Regions from separate parts of the Bradyrhizobium sp. PMVTL-01 genome, predicted to be linked through region 1. Evidence: riboswitches for the same ligand, from Rfam matches in the RefSeq annotation. Region 1 holds a riboswitch; the other holds the start of a gene.
What was found. Region 1 has a riboswitch for glycine ahead of ACRQ5Q_RS16395 (D-amino acid dehydrogenase). Riboswitches for the same ligand answer to the same signal wherever they lie in the genome.
Positions count from the first base shown of each region.

Region 2: it holds a riboswitch for glycine, as region 1 does, so the genes downstream of both, gcvT (glycine cleavage system aminomethyltransferase GcvT) here and ACRQ5Q_RS16395 (D-amino acid dehydrogenase) in region 1, are expected to answer to the same signal.

Region 1 covers NZ_CP193982.1:3,450,845-3,461,061, reverse strand. The annotation lists gene ACRQ5Q_RS16415 (glycosyltransferase family 39 protein) at 1-1,263, opposite strand, end outside; gene ACRQ5Q_RS16410 (ABC transporter substrate-binding protein) at 1,492-3,099, opposite strand; gene ACRQ5Q_RS16405 (ABC transporter substrate-binding protein) at 3,269-4,876, opposite strand; gene ACRQ5Q_RS16400 (M20/M25/M40 family metallo-hydrolase) at 5,144-6,274, shown strand; glycine riboswitch at 6,370-6,474, shown strand; glycine riboswitch at 6,476-6,585, shown strand; gene ACRQ5Q_RS16395 (D-amino acid dehydrogenase) at 6,651-7,952, shown strand; gene ACRQ5Q_RS16390 (ABC transporter permease) at 8,135-9,076, shown strand; gene ACRQ5Q_RS16385 (ABC transporter permease) at 9,094-9,981, shown strand; gene ACRQ5Q_RS16380 (ABC transporter ATP-binding protein) at 10,109-10,217, shown strand, end outside.
Region 2 covers NZ_CP193982.1:3,310,582-3,320,798, reverse strand. The annotation lists gene ACRQ5Q_RS15670 (NADP-dependent isocitrate dehydrogenase) at 1-205, shown strand, start outside; gene ACRQ5Q_RS15665 (DUF3455 domain-containing protein) at 359-859, shown strand; gene ACRQ5Q_RS15660 (cyclic nucleotide-gated ion channel) at 864-2,090, opposite strand; gene alaS (alanine--tRNA ligase) at 2,097-4,775, opposite strand; glycine riboswitch at 4,995-5,085, shown strand; gene gcvT (glycine cleavage system aminomethyltransferase GcvT) at 5,232-6,377, shown strand; gene gcvH (glycine cleavage system protein GcvH) at 6,491-6,859, shown strand; gene gcvP (aminomethyl-transferring glycine dehydrogenase) at 6,877-9,744, shown strand; gene ACRQ5Q_RS15635 (hypothetical protein) at 9,933-10,199, opposite strand.

The DNA of each region.
Region 1 (10,217 bases):
CGCCAGTGAATCGTCACCGCTGACGGCGCTCAGCGGCTCGCCGGTCAACTCTCGCCATTGACGGGTCAACTCGTTCGCCATCTGCGCGTAGAAATTCCGCCCTTCTTCATAGCCGTTGTCGTTGCGATAGAAGGCATGGATCGGGGCCGCGACCAGAACCGCGGCGAGCGCGACGCCAGCCACGATCACCGTGAGGTTGACGGTGTAGAAGCGCTCGATCGGATAGCCGGTGCCGCAGACGATGAGCACGACGAACAGGAACAGCCCCTGCGACGCCCACAGCGAAGGCAGATCGGTTCCGAACGCGAGCGACGTCAGCACCGGCAGTGCGATCGTTCCGATCGCAACGTAGAAGAGAAGTCGCAGGCCCGGGCTCATCGCGGCGAAGTCGGCCTGGAACTGCTTCAGCCGCGTTCCGGCGATCAACGCCCAGCACACGGCCGACACGCTCATGGCCGCCGCCAGCCCCAGCAGGAAGTTTTTGACCTCGCTGAGCGAGTTCACGACGTTGCCGTTTGCGTGGGCCAACGCGTAGGAGAAGGCCGATGCGCCCGTCGTCGCGAGCCAATACAGATGTGGCGACAGCACCGCGAGACCGACGACGACCGAGATCCAGGGCGATGCAGAGGAGAAATAGGCGCGCCGCCGCGAATGCGCCAGCGCGGCAAAGGCGAAGCTCGCGACGAGGAAGATAGAGTAATATTTGCCGACCATCGCCAGCGCCGTCGTGCATCCCGCCGCAATCGCCCACAGGGCGGTGCGGGTCTCGAACGCGCGGAGGAAGCACCCGGTCGCCAGCGGCCAGGTCGCAAGCAGCACCGCATTCGCGTTGAAGCGCTGGGCGTGGAATTGATAGGCCGGCGTCAGCATCAACAGCAGCAGCACCAGCACGCGCTTGTGCCCGGTCACGAACTGCCGTGAGATCAGATCGACAAAGAACAGCGCGAGTCCGGCATTGGCCATCGCCATCAATTGCAGCGACCAATCGCTGAGCGGAAACAGCGAGGTCCACGCCGCCGCAACCCACCCCATCAACGGCGGGTGCTTGTGATAGCCGAAGGCGAAATTCCGCCCCAGCGTCCAGGCCTCGAGCGTATCGGGATGCAGGCCGCTGCCGGCATAGGCGATGGTGAGATAGAGCGTCCACATCGCGACAAAGCAGGTGATGAGAAGCGGCACGGCCCAGCCTGCCTCAATGCCATCGAGCCAGCGCAGGAAAGGCCAACGCCAGCGCGCCGGCGCTCGATCGGAGCGTTCGGCCATCGCCTGGAATGCAAAATCGAACGGCACGGGAATCAAATGGGACAAGGAAGTGATGTACGAGGACGACACATCTATTTCAGGATGGAAACAAATAGCAACAATTGGAAACTGGAACAGTTAAAAGGCGTCTCCCTTCTCAGTGAGAAGCTCAACAAAGGGCAACGGCGCCGCTGGTGACAGCGGCGCCGCATAATGATCCGGACGACAGGTGCGAGAAACGCCCTCGCCTTACTCCGTCTTGTCGATGTTCCAGAACACCGGGGTCGCCGGGCCGTCGAGCACGCCCGTGAGCGACTTCCGCCACGCGCTCGGCGCCTGATATTGACCCAGCGGCATGTAAAGCACCTGGTCATAGGCCTCCTTCTGAATCTCGGCCGCGATCTTCTTCCGATCCTCCGCCGAGGACGCGCGAACGAAGGCATCCTTGAGCTGCTCGATCCTGGCGTCTTCCGCCCAGCCGAACCAGCCGCCCTTCTTTCCCTGCCCGCCGACGGCGACGTTGGAGATCGGGTTGTCCGCGTCGGCGCTGACCCAGTTGGTAATGAACATGTTCCAGCCGCCCTCCTTCGGGGGCTTCTGGCTGGCGCGCCGGCTCACCACCGTCTGCCAGTCGGTCGCCTGCAGGTCGACCTTGAAGCCGGCCTCGCGCAGTTGCTGAGCCACCACGATCGGTTGCGCCTTCAGCGTCAGCACGTCACCCGGCGCCATCAGCACGACCGGGGTCCCGTCGTAACCGGACTCGGCGAGCGCCTTCCTGGCCGCAGCCATGTCGCCGCCCTTCGCGAGGGTCTCGCCGCCAACATCTGTCGCGAACGGGGTGTCGCAAATGAAGGCCGCAGCGCAAGTCTTGTAGTATTTGGGATTGCCGATCAGCGCATCGAGCACGTCCTTCTGCTTGACCGCCAGGAATGCGGCGCGGCGGACCTTGACGTTGTCGAACGGCGGATGAAGGAAGTTCATCCGGGCGCCCGTCTGGAATCCGAACTTGTTCAGGATATCGATCTTGAGATCCTTGTCGGCTTCAATGGCGGGCAACATTTCGATGGCGGGAAATTCCATGAAATCGATGTCGCCCGACTGCAGCGCGTTCAACGCCGTCTGCGCGTCCGGCATCGTGATCCATTCGACGCGGTCGACCTTCACCACCTTGCCGCCGGTGGTCCAGTTCGCCGGCTCCTTGCGCGGCACGTAATCGGTGTTCTTGACGTAGACCGACTTCACGCCGGGCTGGAATTCACCCTGCACGAACTTGAAGGGACCGGAGCCGATCTGCTCGGGGATCTGCTTGTCCACCGGCGTCTCGGCAAGACGCCTCGGCATCATGAAAGCGACGCGCGAGGACGGCTTGCCGATCGATTCCAGCACGAGCGCGTAGGGCTCCTTCAGCTTCAGCGTGATGGTCTTGGGATCGGTCGCCTCGATGCCGGCCGTGAACAGCATCATCTGCTGCCCCATCCCGTCGACGGCGGCCCAGCGCTTCAGGGAGGCGACGCAGTCTTCCGCCGTGACGGGCGTGCCGTCATGCCACTTCAGACCGTCGCGAAGCGTGAAGGTGTAGGTCAGCTTGTCGTCGGAGATCTCCCAATCCGCCATCTGCGGCTGGATCTTGAAGTTCGAATCCGTCGAGATCAGCGTGTCATAGACCATGTAGCCATGGTCGCGCGAGATGTAGGCGCTGGTGAAGATCGGATCGAGGATGCGCAGATCCGAATGCATCACGGCAGTGATAGTCTTGCCTGCGGCGAGAACCGGCGAGGCCAGCGCGGAAAGGGCCGCCACCGAAAGCGCAAGCCTTGAAGCGAACGCGAGACGTCCCCGGCGCATCAGTTGGAACATCGAAGGTCTCCTGACGGTTCTTTTGGCAGTTTTCTTTGGCAGTTCTCTTCGCCGTTCTCTTCGCAGTTCTCTTGGCAGTTCTCTTGGCAGTTCTTCCGGCAAGCGGCGCCGCCGATGACGGCGGCGCCGCGCGATGGTCGAAGCGAAAGGCGCGAGAAGCGCCCTCGCCTTACTCCGCCTTGTCGACGTTCCAGAACAGCGGCGTTGCCGGACCGTCGAGCACGCCGGTGAGCGATTTGCGCCAGCCGCTCGGCAGCAGATACTGCCCGAGCGGGATGTAGATCACCTGCTCATAGGCTTCCTTCTGGATGTCGGCTGCGATCTTCTTCTGCTCGTCGACCGAGGAGGCGCGGACGAAGGCGTCCTTGAGCTGCTCGATCTTGGCGTCTTCCGCCCAGCCGAACCAGCCCTTCTTGCCCTGGCCGCCGATCGACAGATTGGCGATCGGGTTGGAGACGTCGGCCGCGACCCAGTTGGTGAAGAACATGTTCCAGCCGCCCTCCTTCGGCGGCTTCTGGCTGGCCCGGCGGCTCACCACCGTCTGCCAGTCGGTTGCCTGCAGGTCGACCTTGAAGCCGGCCTCGCGCAGCAGCTGGGCCGCCACGATCGGCTGCGCCTTGAGCGTCGTGACGTCGCCAGGAGCCATCACCACAACCGGGGTGCCGTCATAGCCGGACTCGGCGAGCGCCTTCTTGGCCTCTGCCATGCCGTTGCCCTTCACCAGGGTTTCGGCGCCGATTTCGGTCGCGAACGGGGTGTCGCAGACGAAGAACGCGCCGCAGATCTTCTGGTACTTGGTGTTGCCGACGAGCGCGTCGAGAACGTCCTTCTGGTTCATCGCCAGCAAGGCAGCACGGCGCACCTTCACGTTGTCGAACGGCGGATAGAGGAAGTTCATCCGACCGAGCGTCTGGAAGCCGAACTTGTTGGAGACCTCGATCGTGAGTTCCTTGTTCGCTTCCAGCACCGGCAGCATGTCGTAGGGAAGATTTTCCATGAAGTCGATGTCGCCCGACTGCAGCGCGTTCACCGCGGTCTGCGAGTCCGGCATCGTGATCCACTCGACGCGGTCGACCTTCACCACCTTGCCGCCGGAAGTCCAGCTCGCCGGCTCCTTGCGCGGCACGTAATCGGTGTTCTTGACATAGACCGCCTTCACGCCGGGCTGGAATTCGCCCTGCACGAACTTGAAGGGGCCCGAGCCGATCTGCTCGGGGATCTGCTTGTCCGGCGGTGTCTCGGCAAGACGCTTCGGCATCATGAAGGCGACGCGCGAGGACGGCTTGCCGATGGAGTCGAGGACGAGGCCGTAGGGCTCCTTCAGCTTCAGCGTGATGGTCTTGGCATCGGTCGCCTCGAGGCTCGCGGTGAAGTCCCAGAGCTTCTGGCCCATGCCGTCGACCGCCGCCCAGCGCTTGAGCGAGGCGACGCAGTCTTCCGCCGTCACGGGCGCGCCATCGTGCCACTTCAGGCCGTCGCGCAGCGTGAAGGTGTAGGTAAGCTTGTCGTCGGAGATCTTCCAGTCCGCCATCTGCGGCTGGATCTTGAAATTCGAATCGGTGGCCACCAGCGTGTCGTAGACCATGTAGCCGTGGTCACGCGTGATGTAGGCCGTGGTGAAGATCGGGTCGATGATGCGAAGGTCGGAATGCATCACCGCGGTGAGGGTCTTGCCGGCCGCAAGCACCGGCGAGGCCAGTGCGGTTGAAAGCGCGACGACCGACAGCGCAAGTTTGGAGGTGAACGCGCGAGGCCCCCGGCGCATGAAGTTGGACATAAAAGTTTCTCCTGACGTGAAACTGGTCAAAGGCAGGTTATTGGTTGAGCATCCGGTTCGTTCCTTGGGCGAACTAACCTCATGCAATGCCTTTATCTTTTCGAGACTTGCAGACAGTGTTGAGCGCGTCAATCCGGTTTCGTCGCAAGCCCTCGCGGCGCGCGCACGGGCTCCACAAACATCGGTTTGGCTCTACAACGCTCTCCACTTGTCCTGCCGCGCCGATGCAATGCGCGTTCCATCTTTCGCAGCTTGAGAGACATTGAAATGAATCCAGCCAATCTTCCCTTCGATTCCGAGGCCATGCTCGCGGGCCTGCGCACCTGGGTGGAATGCGAGAGCCCGACCTGGGACGCGAACGCGGTGAACCGCATGCTCGATATCGCAGCGCGGGACATGGCGATCATGGGTGCGACGATCGAGCGCATCGCCGGTCGTCAGGGTTTTGGCGGCGTGATCCGCGCGCGCTTTCCGCATCCGAAACAGGGCGAGCCGGGGATCCTGATCGCCGGTCACATGGATACCGTCCACCCCGTCGGCACCATCGAGAAGCTGAAATGGCGGCGCGAGGGCGGCAGGTGCTACGGCCCCGGCATCTACGACATGAAAGGCGGCAATTATCTCTCGCTGGAAGCGATCCGGCAGCTGGCGCGCGCATCGTTCACGACGCCGCTGCCGATCACCGTGCTGTTCACGCCGGATGAAGAAGTCGGCACCCCTTCGACCCGCGACATCATCGAAGCGGAAGCCGCGCGCAACAAATACGTGCTGGTGCCCGAGCCCGGCCGCGCCGACAACGGCGTCACCACCGGACGTTACGCCATCGCACGTTTCAATCTGGAGGCGACGGGACGGCCGAGCCACGCCGGCGCGACGCTGTCGGCGGGACGTTCGGCGATCCGCGAAATGGCGCGGCAGATTCTCGCAATCGACGCGATGACGACGGAGGACTGCACCTTCTCGGTCGGCGTCGTGCATGGCGGACAATGGGTCAATTGCGTTGCCACGACCGCGACCGGCGAGGCGCTGTCGATGGCCAAGCGCCAGGCCGATCTCGACCGCGGCGTCGAGCGGATGCTGGCACTCTCGGGCACCAACAACGACGTCACCTTCAAGGTCACGCGCGGCGTGACGCGGCCGGTGTGGGAGCCGGATGCGGGCACCATGGCGCTGTATGATAAGGCGCGCGGCATCGCCAAATCCCTCGGCGCGGAATTACCCCATGCGAGTTCCGGCGGCGGCTCCGACGGCAATTTCACCGGTGCGATGGGCATTCCGACTCTCGACGGCCTCGGTGTGCGCGGCGGCAACGGCCACACGCTGGAGGAGTTCATCGAGGTTGATAGCCTCGTCGAACGCGGGCGCCTGATGGCGGGATTGCTCGCGACGCTGGAGTAAGTTGAATCAACTTCGCACTGCACAATGCATTGGCAGGTGCGGTCTAAATTTAGCCTTGTCTAAAAATGAGGCGTATCGTACTGCTCGATGGTCCGCGCGACGATGCGGGAGAGATCGCGGCGAAGGTTTTCGGCTTTCGTTGCGGCGCCGACGGAGCAACCGCCCCGGAAACTCTCAGGCAAAAGGACTGTGTCGTCAGGACAATCTGGAGAGAGGCGACGCGATTTCAGGCAATCGTGACGTCCACCGAAGGGGATCGTCCGTTGCGTGATCCGCAGCGGATCAAGCTCTCAGGTACCCGTGACAGATGGGGCGCCGCCAACGGCCTTTGGCCGGCGGTCAGCCTATCCTAACTCACGGGAGCCCCGAACCTGCCATGACCCATATCGCCATCATCGGCGCCGGCATCACCGGCGTGACGACCGCCTATGCCCTGCTCGAACGCGGCTACAGAGTAACGGTCCTCGACAAGCACCGTTACGCCGCGATGGAGACATCGTTCGCCAATGGCGGACAACTCTCGGCCAGCAATGCCGAAGTGTGGAACAGCACCGCGACGATCCTGAAGGGCCTGCGCTGGATGTTCCGGCGCGATGCGCCGCTGCTGATGAACCCGCGGCCGAACTGGCACAAATATTCGTGGATGAGCGAGTTCGTCGCCAACATCGGCAACTACCGCGCCAACACGATCGAGACCACCCGGCTCGCGATCGAAGCCCGCAAGCATTTGTTCGAGATCGCGGATCGCGAAGGCATCGACTTCGATCTCGAGCTCCGCGGCATCCTCCACATCTATCACGACAAGACCGGTTTCGAGTCCGGCCTGCGCGTCAACGCGCTGCTGCAGGAAGGTGGCCTCGATCGCCGTCCGGTCACGTCGGAGGAGATCCGCGCGATCGAGCCGACGCTGCGCAAAGCGTACTATGGCGGCTTCTACACGCCGTCGGATGCGACCGGCGATATCCACAAGTTCACCCGCGGACTTGCGGACGCCTGCAAGCGGCGCGGCGCGACCTTCATCCACGAAGCCCATATCGATTCAATCGCGCGCGCCGGCAGCGGCTTCGTGCTCGGCTGGGCCGATCTTGCTGCAAGCGATGCCCTCGCCTCCGCGCGCGGCATGCTGAAGGCGGACGGGGTCGTGGTCTGCGCCGGCGTCGCCAGCCGCCACTTCGCCGCCCTCCTCGACGATCGCATCAACGTCTATCCCGTGAAGGGCTACTCGATCACCGTGCAGCTCGACACTGCCGAGAGCCGCAACGCGACGCCGACCGTGAGCCTGCTCGACGAAGCCGCCAAGATCGTCACCAGCCGGCTCGGCGCAGATCGTTTTCGGGTGGCCGGCACGGCCGAGTTCAACGACTTCAATCGCGATATCCGAGCCGACCGCGTGCAGCCGCTGGTCGACTGGGTCCGCAGCAACTTTCCCGCCATCGAAACGTCGCGCGTCGTGCCCTGGGCCGGGCTGCGCCCGATGATGCCGAACATGATGCCGGTGGTGCGCGCAGGGAGGATACCGGGCGTGTTCTTCAATACCGGCCACGGCCATCTCGGCTGGACCCTGTCGGCCGCGACCGCGCAGATGATTGCCGGGACCATCGACGGCTGGCGTGGGCTCAATGCGCCGCCGACCGTGCCGTCACTTGGGGTTGAGCGCGAGCTGCGTCATGCATCCTGACTGGTTCCAATCGGGCGCTGGGCGGCCTCTTGCGACCGCCTTGCCCTTGGCACACAATTTGCCCCGAAAGACCGGCATCTCCGGCCGGCTTTCCCAGCCCGAGTGACAGGCGCGCATGATAGACACGTTCGAATCCACGGGCGGCCCAGGGCCCCGCAAGTTCCGCAGCCGGAGATAGGTGCATGCTAGGTTATCTCATTCGCCGCGTTCTGGCTGCGGTGCCCGTGATGGGCGTCGTCGCGCTGTTCGTGTTCCTGCTGTTGCGGCTGACGCCGGGCGATCCCGCCGCGATCCTCGCCGGCGACAATGCCACGCCCGAACGGCTCGAGCGGATCCGCGAATCGCTCGGCCTCAACGAGCCCCTGATCGTGCAGTTCATCACCTGGGTGAACAAGCTGCTGCACGGCGACCTCGGAACGTCGCTGATCTCCAACCTGCCGGTGATGAAGATGATCGGCCAGCGCGTCGAGCCGTCGATCTCGATCGCGCTGTGCACCATCATCCTCGCCGTCGTCGTCGCAGTCCCCTTGGGCGTGATCGCCGCGTGGAAGCACGGCACCTGGATCGACCGCTTCGTCATGGGGCTGTCGGTGCTCGGCTTCTCGGTGCCGGTGTTCGTGGTCGGCTATGTCCTGATCGAGATCTTCGCGATCGATCTGCGCTGGGTACCGGTGCAGGGCTTCCGCAGCATCTTCAACGGCTTCGGTCCGTTCTTCGAGCGCATGATCCTGCCGACCTGCGCGCTGTCCTTCATCTACATCGCGCTGATCGCGCGCATGACGCGCGCGGCGATGCTCGACGTTCTGGGCGAGGACTATGTCCGCACCGCGCGTGCGAAAGGCATCAACGAAGTCGCCGTGATGATGCGGCATGCGCTGCGCAACGCCGCCGTGCCCGTGATCACCGTGATCGGCACCGGCTTTGCGCTGCTGATCTCCGGCGTCGTCGTCACCGAAAGCGTGTTCAACATCCCCGGCATCGGGCGCCTCACCGTCGATGCGGTGCTGGCGCGCGACTATCCGGTGATCCAGGCGATGATCCTGCTGACGTCGCTGATCTACGTCGTCGTCAATCTTCTCATCGACGTCGCCTATACCCTGCTCGATCCCCGGATCCGGTACTGAGGCAAGGACAAGAACAAATGTCGGTCGATACCCTTCCCCAGTCGTCCATTCCGATCACGTCGCCGCTGCGGCCGCGCTTCGGATTCCTCACCTCGACGCCGATCATCGCGACGGCGACGTTCCTGCTCGCCCTGATCGTGGTGATCTCGATCCTCGCGCCGCTGATCGCCCCGCATGATCCGATCCAGCTCGCACCGTCGCAGCGATTGAAGCCGGCCTCGGCGCAATTCCTACTCGGCACCGACGCCTACGGACGCGACCTGTTGTCGCGTGTGGTCTATGGCGGCCGCATCTCGCTGCTGATCGGCATCGGCTCGGCGATCCTGTCGATCGTCATCGGCCTTTCGATCGGCCTCGTCTCCGGCTTCTTCAAGCTGGTCGATTCCGTGATGATGCGCATCATGGACGGCCTGATGGCGATGCCGAGCATCCTGCTCGCGATCGCGGTGGTCTCGCTGTCCGGAGCCAGCATCTGGACCGTGCTGATCGCGATCACGATCCCCGAGATTCCGCGCGTGGCGCGCCTGGTCCGCTCGGTCGTGCTGTCGGCGCGCGAGGAGCCTTACGTCGAGGCCGCGATCTCGGTCGGCTCCAGCCTGCCGAAGATCATGTGGCGGCACCTGATGCCGAACACGATCGCGCCGCTGATCGTCCAGGGCACCTATGTCTGCGCCTCCGCGATCCTCACCGAGGCGATCCTCTCCTTCCTCGGCGCCGGCATCTCGCCGGAGACGCCGACCTGGGGCAACATCATGGCCGAGGGCCGCCAGTACTTCCAGATCAAGCCCTCGCTGATCTTCTGGCCGGGCCTTTTGCTTTCGATCGCCATCCTCAGCATCAACCTGATCGGCGACGCCGCCCGTGACGCCCTCGATCCCCGCATGAAGCAACGGGAAGGGAAGTGATTTGTTTCGCCGGCCCATCCCCTTGTTCCGTCATTGCGGGCGAAGCGAAGCAATCCAGTCTGCCTCCGCGGAAAGATTCTGGATTGCTTCGTCGCTTCGCGCCTCGCAATGACGACGGAGTGACCTGATGACCAACCCCGTTCTCGACATCAACAACCTCGTCGTCTCCGTCGGCAAGAAGCCGAAGGGCGCGAACATCATCGACGGCATCTCGATCCAGGTGCACGAGCGCGAGA
Region 2 (10,217 bases), 140 kb from region 1:
CCTCGCCCACCGCGCCAAGCTCGACAACAACGCCGAGCTCGCCAAGTTCGCCACCACGCTGGAGAAGGTCTGCGTCGACACCGTCGAGGCCGGCTACATGACCAAGGACCTCGCGCTCCTGGTCGGCGCCGATCAGCGCTGGCTCTCGACCACCGGCTTCCTGGACAAGGTCGCCGAGAACCTCGTCAAGGCGATGGCGGCGTAAGCCGTCAACCACGCCGTCACTGCGAGCAAGGCGAAGCAATCCAGAATCCCTCCGCGGAAACAATCTGGATTGCTTCGTCGCATCAGCGCAAAATTGCTTCGCAATTTTGTCGCGAGCTCCTTGCAATGACGAGACCTTGCCTGAGGAAGCACCATGCCGACACTCAAGAGCCTTGCTTTTGCGGTCTTGGCCCTGACCGGCACCACCGCGCTCGCCGCAGACCCACTCCCCGACACGATCGCCGCCCCCGGCGAGAGCGTCGTGCTCGGCGTCCACGCCGAGGACGCGCAGGTCTATGAGTGCAAGGCCGCCGCCGACGGCAAGCTCGCCTGGGCCTTCCGCGAACCGGTCGCGACGCTGCTGTCCGAGGGCAAGACCGTCGGCCGCCACTATGCCGGCCCGAACTGGGAGCTCGCCGACGGCAGCGCCGTGGTCGGCAAGGCCGTCGGCAACGCGCCGGGCGCCGAAGCGGCGGATATCCCCTGGCTGAAGCTCGAGGTCGCCTCCCGACGCGGCAGCGGCACCCTCACGCCCGTCACCACCGTCCAGCGCATCAACACCCATGGCGGCAAGCTCGACGGCGCCTGCGACAAGGCCGGCGAGTTCAGAAGCGCGCCCTACTCGGCCGATTATGTTTTCCTGAAGAAGGACTGACCGCTCAGCGGTCAGTGTCTTCCTTCTCCGCCTGAGCCAGCTCAGCCGCCGCGAGATCGCCGGTGTCGGCGAGCCGCGCCCTGGCGGTGGTATGGACGTGCTCGGCCAGCGTCGGCATGCGCGCGATCAATGCGTGGAAATCCTGGGCGTCGAGCACGAGCAGACGCGTCTTGCGCGTCGCCGTCACCGTGCCGCTGCGTTTTGTCTTGTGCAGCAGTGCGATCTCGCCGAAGAAAGTGCCATCGGCAAGCCGCACCTGCTGGCTCGGCAGCGCGATCTCGACCTCGCCGGCGGTGATGAAATACATCGACGAGGCGGCATCCCCCCGCCGCACCAGGATCTCGCCCTGCTCGATGGTGCGCGCGCGCAAGAGGCGCATGATGTCGGCGATCTCGGACGCGGACAGATGCGAAAACAGCGGCACCCGCGCCAGCATGCCCCAAGTGACGACGAAGTCGCGCCGCTTCACCTCTTCGGCGAACGCCGAGGAGATGATCGCGACCGGCAGCGCGATCATGGCGAAGCCGCTGATGATAGCGAAGGTGGAGATGAACTTGCCGAGCGGCGTTACCGGCACGACGTCGCCATAGCCGACGGTGCCGAGCGTCACGATCGCCCACCACATCGCCTGCGGGATGGTGCCGAGCTTGTCCGGCTGCACGTCGCGCTCGACGGCGTAGAGCAGCGAGGCAAAGGTCAGGACTGCGCCGATCAGGATGACGATGCAGCCGATCAGCGCGCGCCGCTCGGCATGGACGGCGGCGAGCAGCGAACGCATCGCGGGCGAATAGCGGATCAGCTTGAAGAACGGCAGAACGCCGAGCCCGGCCAGCGTCGCATGCCGGCCCGTGGCGAGCACGATTGCAGCCGGCAGGAACGCCATGAGGTCGATGATGCCGAGCGCGGAGAAGACATAGCCCAGACGGTCGGACAGCGCCGAGCCCTTGCGCGGCGTATGACCCGCCACCGTCCACAGCCGCGCCGCATATTCCAGCGCGAACACGAGGACGGCGAGGATTGCGATCGCGCTGAACAGCGTGTCGAACCGCGCATCCAGCTCCGGCACCGAGGCGAGGATCATCGCGGCCACGTTGAGCACGATGACGCCGATGATCAGCTGGATGAAGCGCGACCCGACCGAATAGGCCAAGGGATCGTGCTCCAGCCATTCGTAGAGGCGATCCCGCAAATCGGGATCCCCAAGCCCACGTCCTCGCGGAACGAGGCGCATGGTGGCCTAAGCGCCTGCCATCGCTTTTTCGATCGCCGCCAGCGCCGCGCTCGCGTTGGCGCCATCGGGGCCGCCGGCCTGCGCCATGTCGGGCCGGCCGCCGCCGCCCTTGCCGCCGAGCGCCTCGGAGGCGACGCGGACGAGGTTCACGGCGTTGAAGCGCGCGGTGAGGTCCGGCGTGACGCCGACCACGACGCCGGCCTTGCCGTCCCCGGTGACGCCGACGATGGCGACCACACCCGAGCCGATCTGCTTCTTGCCGTCGTCGGCAAGGCCCTTGAGATCCTTCATCTCGATGCCCTCGACCGCGCGCGCCATCAGCTTGACGTCGCCGATCTCGCGCACGCCGCTCGCCGCGCCGTTGCCGCCGGATGCGCCGCCGCCCATCGCGAGCTTCTTGCGGGCGTCGGACAGCTCGCGCTCGAGCTTCTTGCGCTCCTCCATCAGCGCGGTGATGCGCGCCGGCACGTCGTCGATGGAGGTGCGCAGCTCGTTTGCCGCGGTCTTCGCCAGCGCCATGGTCTCATTGGCGTGTTTTCGCGCGTAATTGCCCGTCAGCGCCTCGATGCGGCGCACGCCCGAGGCGACCGCGCTCTCGCTCGTCAGCGTGATCAGGCCGATATCGCCGGTGCGCTTGACATGCGTGCCGCCGCAGAGCTCGACCGACCAGCCGAGCACGTTGGCGCCGCGCTCGCGCGCGGTCCTGCCCATGGAGACGACGCGGACCTCGTCCCCATACTTCTCGCCGAACAGCGCGCGCGCCCCGGCCTCGCGGGCCTCATCGACCCCCATGATGCGCGTGGTGACCTCGTCGTTCTCCAGCACCACGTCGTTGGCGATGTCCTCGACGCGGGCAAGCTCCTCCGCCGTGATCGGCTTCGGATGCACGAAGTCGAAGCGCAGGCGGTCGGGTGCGACCATCGAGCCGCGCTGGGCGATGTGGTCGCCGAGCACCTGGCGCAGCGCCTCGTGAATGAGATGCGTCGCCGAGTGATGCGCGCGGATCGAGGAGCGCCTTCCATGATCGACCTCGAGCTGCAGCGCTGTGCCGAGCTTGAGCTCGCCGCTCTCGACGGTGCCCATATGCACGAAGAAATCGCCGAGCTTCTTCTGCGTGTCGGTGACGCGGACCTTGATGCCGCCCTCGCCCGTCAGCACGCCGGTGTCGCCGACCTGGCCGCCGGACTCCGCATAGAACGGCGTCTGGTTCAGCACGATCGCGCCGGTCTCGCCGGCCTTGAGGCTTTCGACTTCCTGGCCGTCCTTGACCAGCGCAGACACCACGCCCTCGGCGCTCTCCGTCTCATAGCCCAGGAACTCGGTGGCCCCGAGCTTTTCGCGCAGCGGGAACCAGATCGCTTCGGAAGCTGCTTCGCCCGACCCCTTCCAGGATTCGCGCGCCTTGGCCTTCTGGCGCTCCATCGCGTCGGTGAAGGCGGACTGGTCGACGCCGATGCCGCGCGACTTCAGCGCGTCCTGCGTCAGGTCGAGCGGGAAGCCGTAGGTGTCGTACAGCGTGAAGGCGACGTCGCCGTCGAACATGTCGCCCTTTTTCAGGGACGCACTCTTCTCGTCCAGGATGGCCAAGCCGCGCGAAAGAGTCTTGCGGAAGCGGGTCTCTTCCAGCCGCAGCGTTTCCTCGATCAGCTTCTCGGCGCGCATCAGGTCGGGATAGGCCTGGCCCATCTCGCGCACCAGCGCCGGGACGAGGCGATGCATCAGGGGCTCCTTGGCCCCGAGCAGCTGCGCATGGCGCATCGCGCGGCGCATGATCCGGCGCAGCACATAGCCGCGGCCCTCGTTCGAGGGCAGCACGCCGTCGGTGACGAGGAACGCGGAGGAGCGCAAGTGGTCGGCGATGACGCGGAACGAGGCAACCGTCTGCTCCTGCGGGCCGCTGCCGAGCGCGGACGAGGTCGCGTCGATCAGGTGGCGGAACAGGTCGGTCTCGAACACGCTCTCGACGCCCTGGAGCACGCAGGCCATGCGCTCCAGGCCCATGCCGGTGTCGATCGAGGGACGCGGCAGATCCACGCGCTCCTCCTTCGTCACCTGCTCGTATTGCATGAACACGAGATTCCAGAATTCGAGGAAGCGATCGCCGTCCTCTTCCGGCGAGCCCGGAGGGCCGCCCCAGATATGCTCGCCGCGATCGATGAAGATCTCCGAGCACGGGCCGCACGGCCCGGTGTCGCCCATCGCCCAGAAATTGTCCGAGGTCGGGATGCGGATGATGCGGTCGTCGGAGAAGCCGGCGATCCTCTTCCACAGGCCCGCCGCCTCGTCGTCGGTGTGATAGACCGTGACGAGCAGCTTGTCCTTCTTCAGCCCGAACTCCCTGGTGATCAGCTTCCAGGCGAGCTCGATCGCGCGCTCCTTGAAGTAGTCGCCGAACGAGAAGTTGCCGAGCATCTCGAAAAAGGTGAGATGGCGCGCGGTGTAGCCGACATTGTCGAGGTCGTTGTGCTTGCCGCCGGCGCGCACGCATTTCTGCGACGTGGTGGCGCGCTGGTAGGGCCGCTTCTCGACGCCGGTAAAAACGTTCTTGAACTGCACCATGCCGGCATTGGTGAACATCAACGTCGGGTCGTTGCGCGGCACCAATGGCGAGGACGGCACGATCTCGTGGCCGTTCTCGGCAAAGAAGTTCAGAAAGGTCGACCTGATCTCGTTGACGCCGCTCATGTTCATCCAATCGGGTGTGCTTGGGCCCGCTCCGCCGTCCAAACCGGAAATTAAGGCTGATATCTGCGGGCCAAAGCGCTTTTAGACAAGGCCAGCTTCGCTGTCCAGAAACTGTGCAAGGAGATCAGAGGGTTGCCGCAAGCGCTCAATCCGGTTGAAAGCCGCTGAAGTCGCGTTGACAGGCTTGGCTGCCCTGTGGTCTCTACCCATCTGTATCGTACGGCCACGTCGGGAGAGACCGGCTTTAGGCAGCCGGCGCCGAAGGAGCAACCGCCCCGGAAACTCTCAGGCAAAAGGACCGCGTGGCTTTGACAGCATCTGGAAAGAGGCGCCGACGGGCATAAGACCCGGACTGCGTCCGCCGACGGGATAATACTCTCAGGCACAGCGACAGATGGGGCTTCGACTGGTTTGTCTCGGGGAATTGTCCCCGGGGAACCGCCGAGGATCCCTGTGATGCTTGCGTCAGACAAAAACTCCCTGAAACGTACCCCTCTTTACGACCTCCATGTGTCGCTGGGCGGCAAGATGGTGCCGTTCGCGGGCTATGACATGCCCGTGCAGTACCCCGCCGGCGTGCTGAAGGAGCACCTTCATACCCGGACCGCCACCGGCCTGTTCGACGTCTCCCATATGGGCCAGATCGCGCTCCGGCCGAAGTCGGGCAAGGTCGAGGACGCCGCCTGCGCGCTGGAACGGCTGGTGCCGCAGGACATCGTCGCGATTGCGCCGGGACGGCAGCGCTACGCCCAGTTCACCAACATGCATGGCGGCATCCTGGACGATCTGATGGTCGCCAATTTCGGCGATCACCTGTTCCTGGTGGTCAACGCGGCCTGCAAGGAGCAGGACGAGGCGCATCTGCGCGCGAATCTCTCGGATGACTGCATCATCGATTCGCTGGCCGACCGCGCGCTGGTGGCGCTGCAGGGCCCGAAGGCCGAAGCGGTGCTGGCGAAATTCTGTGCCGAGGCGCCGGCCATGAAATTCATGGACGCTGGCCCGCATGAGGTCGCCGGCATCAAGTGCTTCGTCTCGCGCTCCGGCTACACCGGCGAGGACGGCTTCGAGATCTCGGTTCCCGCAGGCGATGCCGAACGCCTCGCCAAAATGCTGCTGGACGATCCCGACGTGCTGCCGATCGGGCTCGGTGCCCGCGACAGCCTGCGGCTGGAAGCCGGGCTGTGCCTGTATGGCCACGACATCGACACCGCCACAACGCCGGTCGAGGCCGCGCTGGAATGGTCGGTGCAGAAGAGCCGCCGCAGCGACGGTGCCCGTGCCGGCGGTTTTCCCGGTGCCGAAAAGATCCTCGCGCAATTCGACGATGGCGCATCCCGCCGCCGCGTCGGCCTGCGTGCCGAGGGCCGCGCGCCGGTGCGCGAGGGCGCGCTGCTGTTTGCCGACGGCGCGGGCGGCGAGGCAGTCGGAAAGGTCACCTCGGGCGGTTTCGGCCCGAGCCTGAACGCGCCGGTGGCGATGGGCTACGTGCCCGTGGGCCTCGCCACGCTCGGCACAAAACTTTTCGCCGAAGTGCGCGGCCGGCGCCTGCCGCTCGCAGTCGCCGCCATGCCCTTCGTGAAAAACACCTACAAACGCTGACGCATGATCAGATTGAGCACAGCAGGCGGTCCCGCGTTCACTTCTCCCCGGAGGGGAGAGGTGAACAGAGCCCGCGGCTTTCAACCAAACCTCACCGCTTCAGGGAATCGACAATGACCACGACGCTGTACACTTCCGACCATGAATGGCTCGCCATCGACGGCGATACCGCCACGGTCGGCATCACCGACTACGCGCAGCAACAACTCGGCGACGTCGTGTTCGTCGAACTGCCCAAGGTCGGCCGCACCTTGAAGAAGGCCGAAGCCGCCGCCGTCGTGGAATCGGTGAAGGCCGCTTCCGACGTCTACGCACCGATCTCCGGCGAAGTGCTCGAAACCAACGAGGCGCTGGCCGCCGAGCCCGCGCTGGTGAACTCGGATGCGCAGGGCGCGGCCTGGTTCTTCAAGATCAAGATCGCCGACAAAAGCGAGCTCGGCGGCCTCATGGATGAAGCCGCCTACAAGGCACACACGGCTTGAGGACGATGGAGCAAGCGATGACCGCGCACCGTAAATCAAGCGGCGAGACCGCCGCCAGTTTCGTTCGCCGCCACATCGGCCCCTCGGTGCGCGATGTCACCGCAATGCTCGAATCCGTCGCCGCCAAAAGCGTGGACGCGCTGATGGCGGAGACGCTGCCGGCCTCGATCCGGCAGGGATCGCCGCTCGATCTCGGCAAGCCCCTGAGCGAGACCGAGGCGATCGCGCATATGGCCGAGCTCGCCGCGCAGAACCAGGTCTTCACCTCGCTGATCGGCCAAGGCTATTCCGGCACCATCCTGCCCGCGGTGATCCAGCGCAACATCCTGGAAAACCCGGCCTGGTACACGGCCTATACGCCCTACCAGCCCGAGATCAGCCAGGGCCGGCTGGAGGCGCTGTTCAACTTCCAGACCATGATCTGCGACCTCACCGGGCTCGACGTCGCCAACGCCTCGCTGCTGGACGAAGCAACCGCCGCGGCCGAAGCCATGGCGCTCGCCGAGCGGCACTCGCAGGTTGAGGCAAAGGCCTTCTTCGTCGACAAGGACGTGCATCCGCAGACGCTGGCGGTGATGCGCACCCGCGCCGAGCCGCTCGGCTGGAATCTGGTCGTCGGCGATCCACTCACCGATCTCGACAAGGCAGACGTGCTCGGCGCGCTGCTGCAATATCCGGGCTCTTCCGGGGCATTGCGCGATCTCCGCCCCGCGATCGCAGCGCTGAAGGCTAAGGGCGCTCTCGCGATCGTGGCCGCTGACTTGCTCGCGCTGACGCTGATCGCCTCGCCCGGCGAGCTTGGCGCCGATATCGCGATCGGATCCGCACAGCGCTTCGGCGTGCCGATGGGTTATGGTGGTCCGCACGCGGCCTATATGGCGGTGCGCGATGCGTTGAAGCGCTCGCTGCCCGGCCGCATTGTCGGCCTCTCCGTGGATTCGCGCGGCGCGCCGGCCTATCGCCTCGCGCTGCAGACCCGCGAGCAGCACATCCGCCGCGAGAAGGCGACGTCGAACATCTGCACCGCGCAGGTGCTGCTCGCCGTGATCGCCGCGATGTACGCGGTCTATCACGGCCCCGAGGGCCTCTCGCAGATCGCGCGGACCGTGCACCGCCGCACCGCCGTGCTCGCGGCCGGCCTGCGCAAGCTCGGCTTTGCACCGCAATGCGATAGTTTCTTCGACACGCTCAGCGTCGATGCCGGCGCCAAGCGCGCCGAGATCATCGCGCGGGCGGCGGCCGAGAAGATCAATCTCGGCGTCGGTGAAACGGCGCTTCGCGTCGCGCTCGACGAGACCACGACGCCGGCGACGGTGGAAGCAGTCTGGCGCGCCTTCGGCAGCCAGCTTTCCTACGCCGAGTTAGATGCGACCACGCGCGAGGCGCTGCCGGAGGCGCTGAAGCGCACCACCGCCTTCCTCACCCATCCCGTCTTCCACGCGCATCGCTCGGAAACCGAGATGCTGCGCTATATGCGCAAGCTCAGCGATCGCGATCTCGCGCTCGACCGCGCGATGATTCCGCTCGGCTCCTGCACCATGAAGCTGAACGCGACCACCGAGATGATGCCGCTGACCTGGCCGCAGTTCGGCAGCCTGCATCCCTTCGCCCCGCGCGAGCAGGCCAGGGGCTACCACGCGCTGTTCGCGCGGCTGGAAAAATGGCTGTGCGACATCACCGGCTATGACGCGATCTCGCTGCAGCCGAATTCCGGCGCGCAAGGCGAATATGCCGGGCTGCTCGCGATCAGGGGCTATCATGCCGCGCGTGGAGAGAGCCATCGCAAGATCTGCCTGATCCCCTCCTCCGCCCACGGCACCAACCCGGCCTCGGCCGCGATGGTCGGCATGGACGTGGTTGTCGTCGCCTGCGAGAAGAACGGCGACGTCGACGTCAATGACCTCCGCGCCAAGGCGGAAAAGCATTCGAACGATCTCGCCGCGGTCATGATCACCTATCCCTCGACCCATGGCGTGTTCGAGGAGCACATCAGCGAGATCTGCGACATCGTGCACGGCCATGGCGGCCAGGTTTATCTCGACGGCGCCAATCTCAATGCGCAGGTCGGCCTAAGCAGGCCCGGCGACTACGGCGCCGATGTCAGCCACCTCAATCTGCACAAGACCTTCTGCATCCCGCATGGCGGCGGCGGCCCCGGGATGGGCCCGATCGGCGTCAAGGCGCATCTCGCCCCGTTCCTGCCGGGCCATCCCGCAGCGAATGGCGACACGCCTGTCGGGCCGGTCTCGGCCGCGCCGTTCGGGTCGGCCTCGATCCTCACCATCTCCTACATCTACATTTTGATGATGGGCGGTGAAGGATTGAAGCGCGCCACCGAGATCGCGATCCTCAACGCCAACTACATCGCAGCAAGGCTCGATGCGCATTTCCCGGTGCTCTACAAGAACGCGAAGGGCCGAGTCGCCCACGAGTGCATCGTCGACCCGCGGCCCCTGAAGACGACGAGCGGCGTCACGGTCGACGACATCGCAAAACGCCTGATCGATTACGGCTTCCACGCCCCGACCATGAGCTTCCCGGTGCCGGGCACGCTGATGATCGAGCCGACCGAATCGGAATCGAAGGCCGAGCTCGACCGGTTCTGCGATGCCATGATCGCGATCCGCAAGGAGATCGCCGAGGTCGAGGCCGGCCGCTTCAAGATCGAGGCGTCGCCCCTGCGTCACGCTCCGCACACCGTGCACGACATCGCCGATGACGACTGGAAGCGCGCCTACCCCCGCAGCGAGGGCTGCTTCCCCGATGGCGTCTCGCGTACTGACAAGTACTGGTGCCCGGTCGGCCGTGTCGACAACGTCTATGGCGACCGCAACCTGGTGTGCTCCTGCCCGCCGGTGAGCGATTACGCGGAAGCCGCGGAGTAAGACACAACGGAGGTTCCGTAGGGCGGGCAAGCGCAAGCGTGCCTACCACCTTCATCTGCGTTGAAAAAACCGTGGGCACGGCGCTTACGCGCCTTTGCCCACTGAACGCACCTCTAGGGCGCAACCAATGATCGGCTTTCGCGGTCCCATCGCCAGAGCCGTTCGTTGGTGAGTTCAGTCCCACCCCGCTAACGCTTGATCGGGTTGTGGCGCCACATGTCGTCTTCGCGCGCTAGACACCCGAGTTCGGTCAGCGTGACCTTCCACTCGCTCCTGCCGAAGTAGCGGTCCTCATCGTCGAAAGCTGGATCGCCCAACAACACTGGCGGCGCCGAATACGCCCCCAGTTCGAGCAAGGCATCGCGCGCGTCGTCATCATCGAACACGTCGCGAAGCCAACTCGCCTCGCAGACGCGCCTCGCGCCGCCCCAGCCAGTCAGGATCAGACGCTTCATCGCACCACCCGATCAACG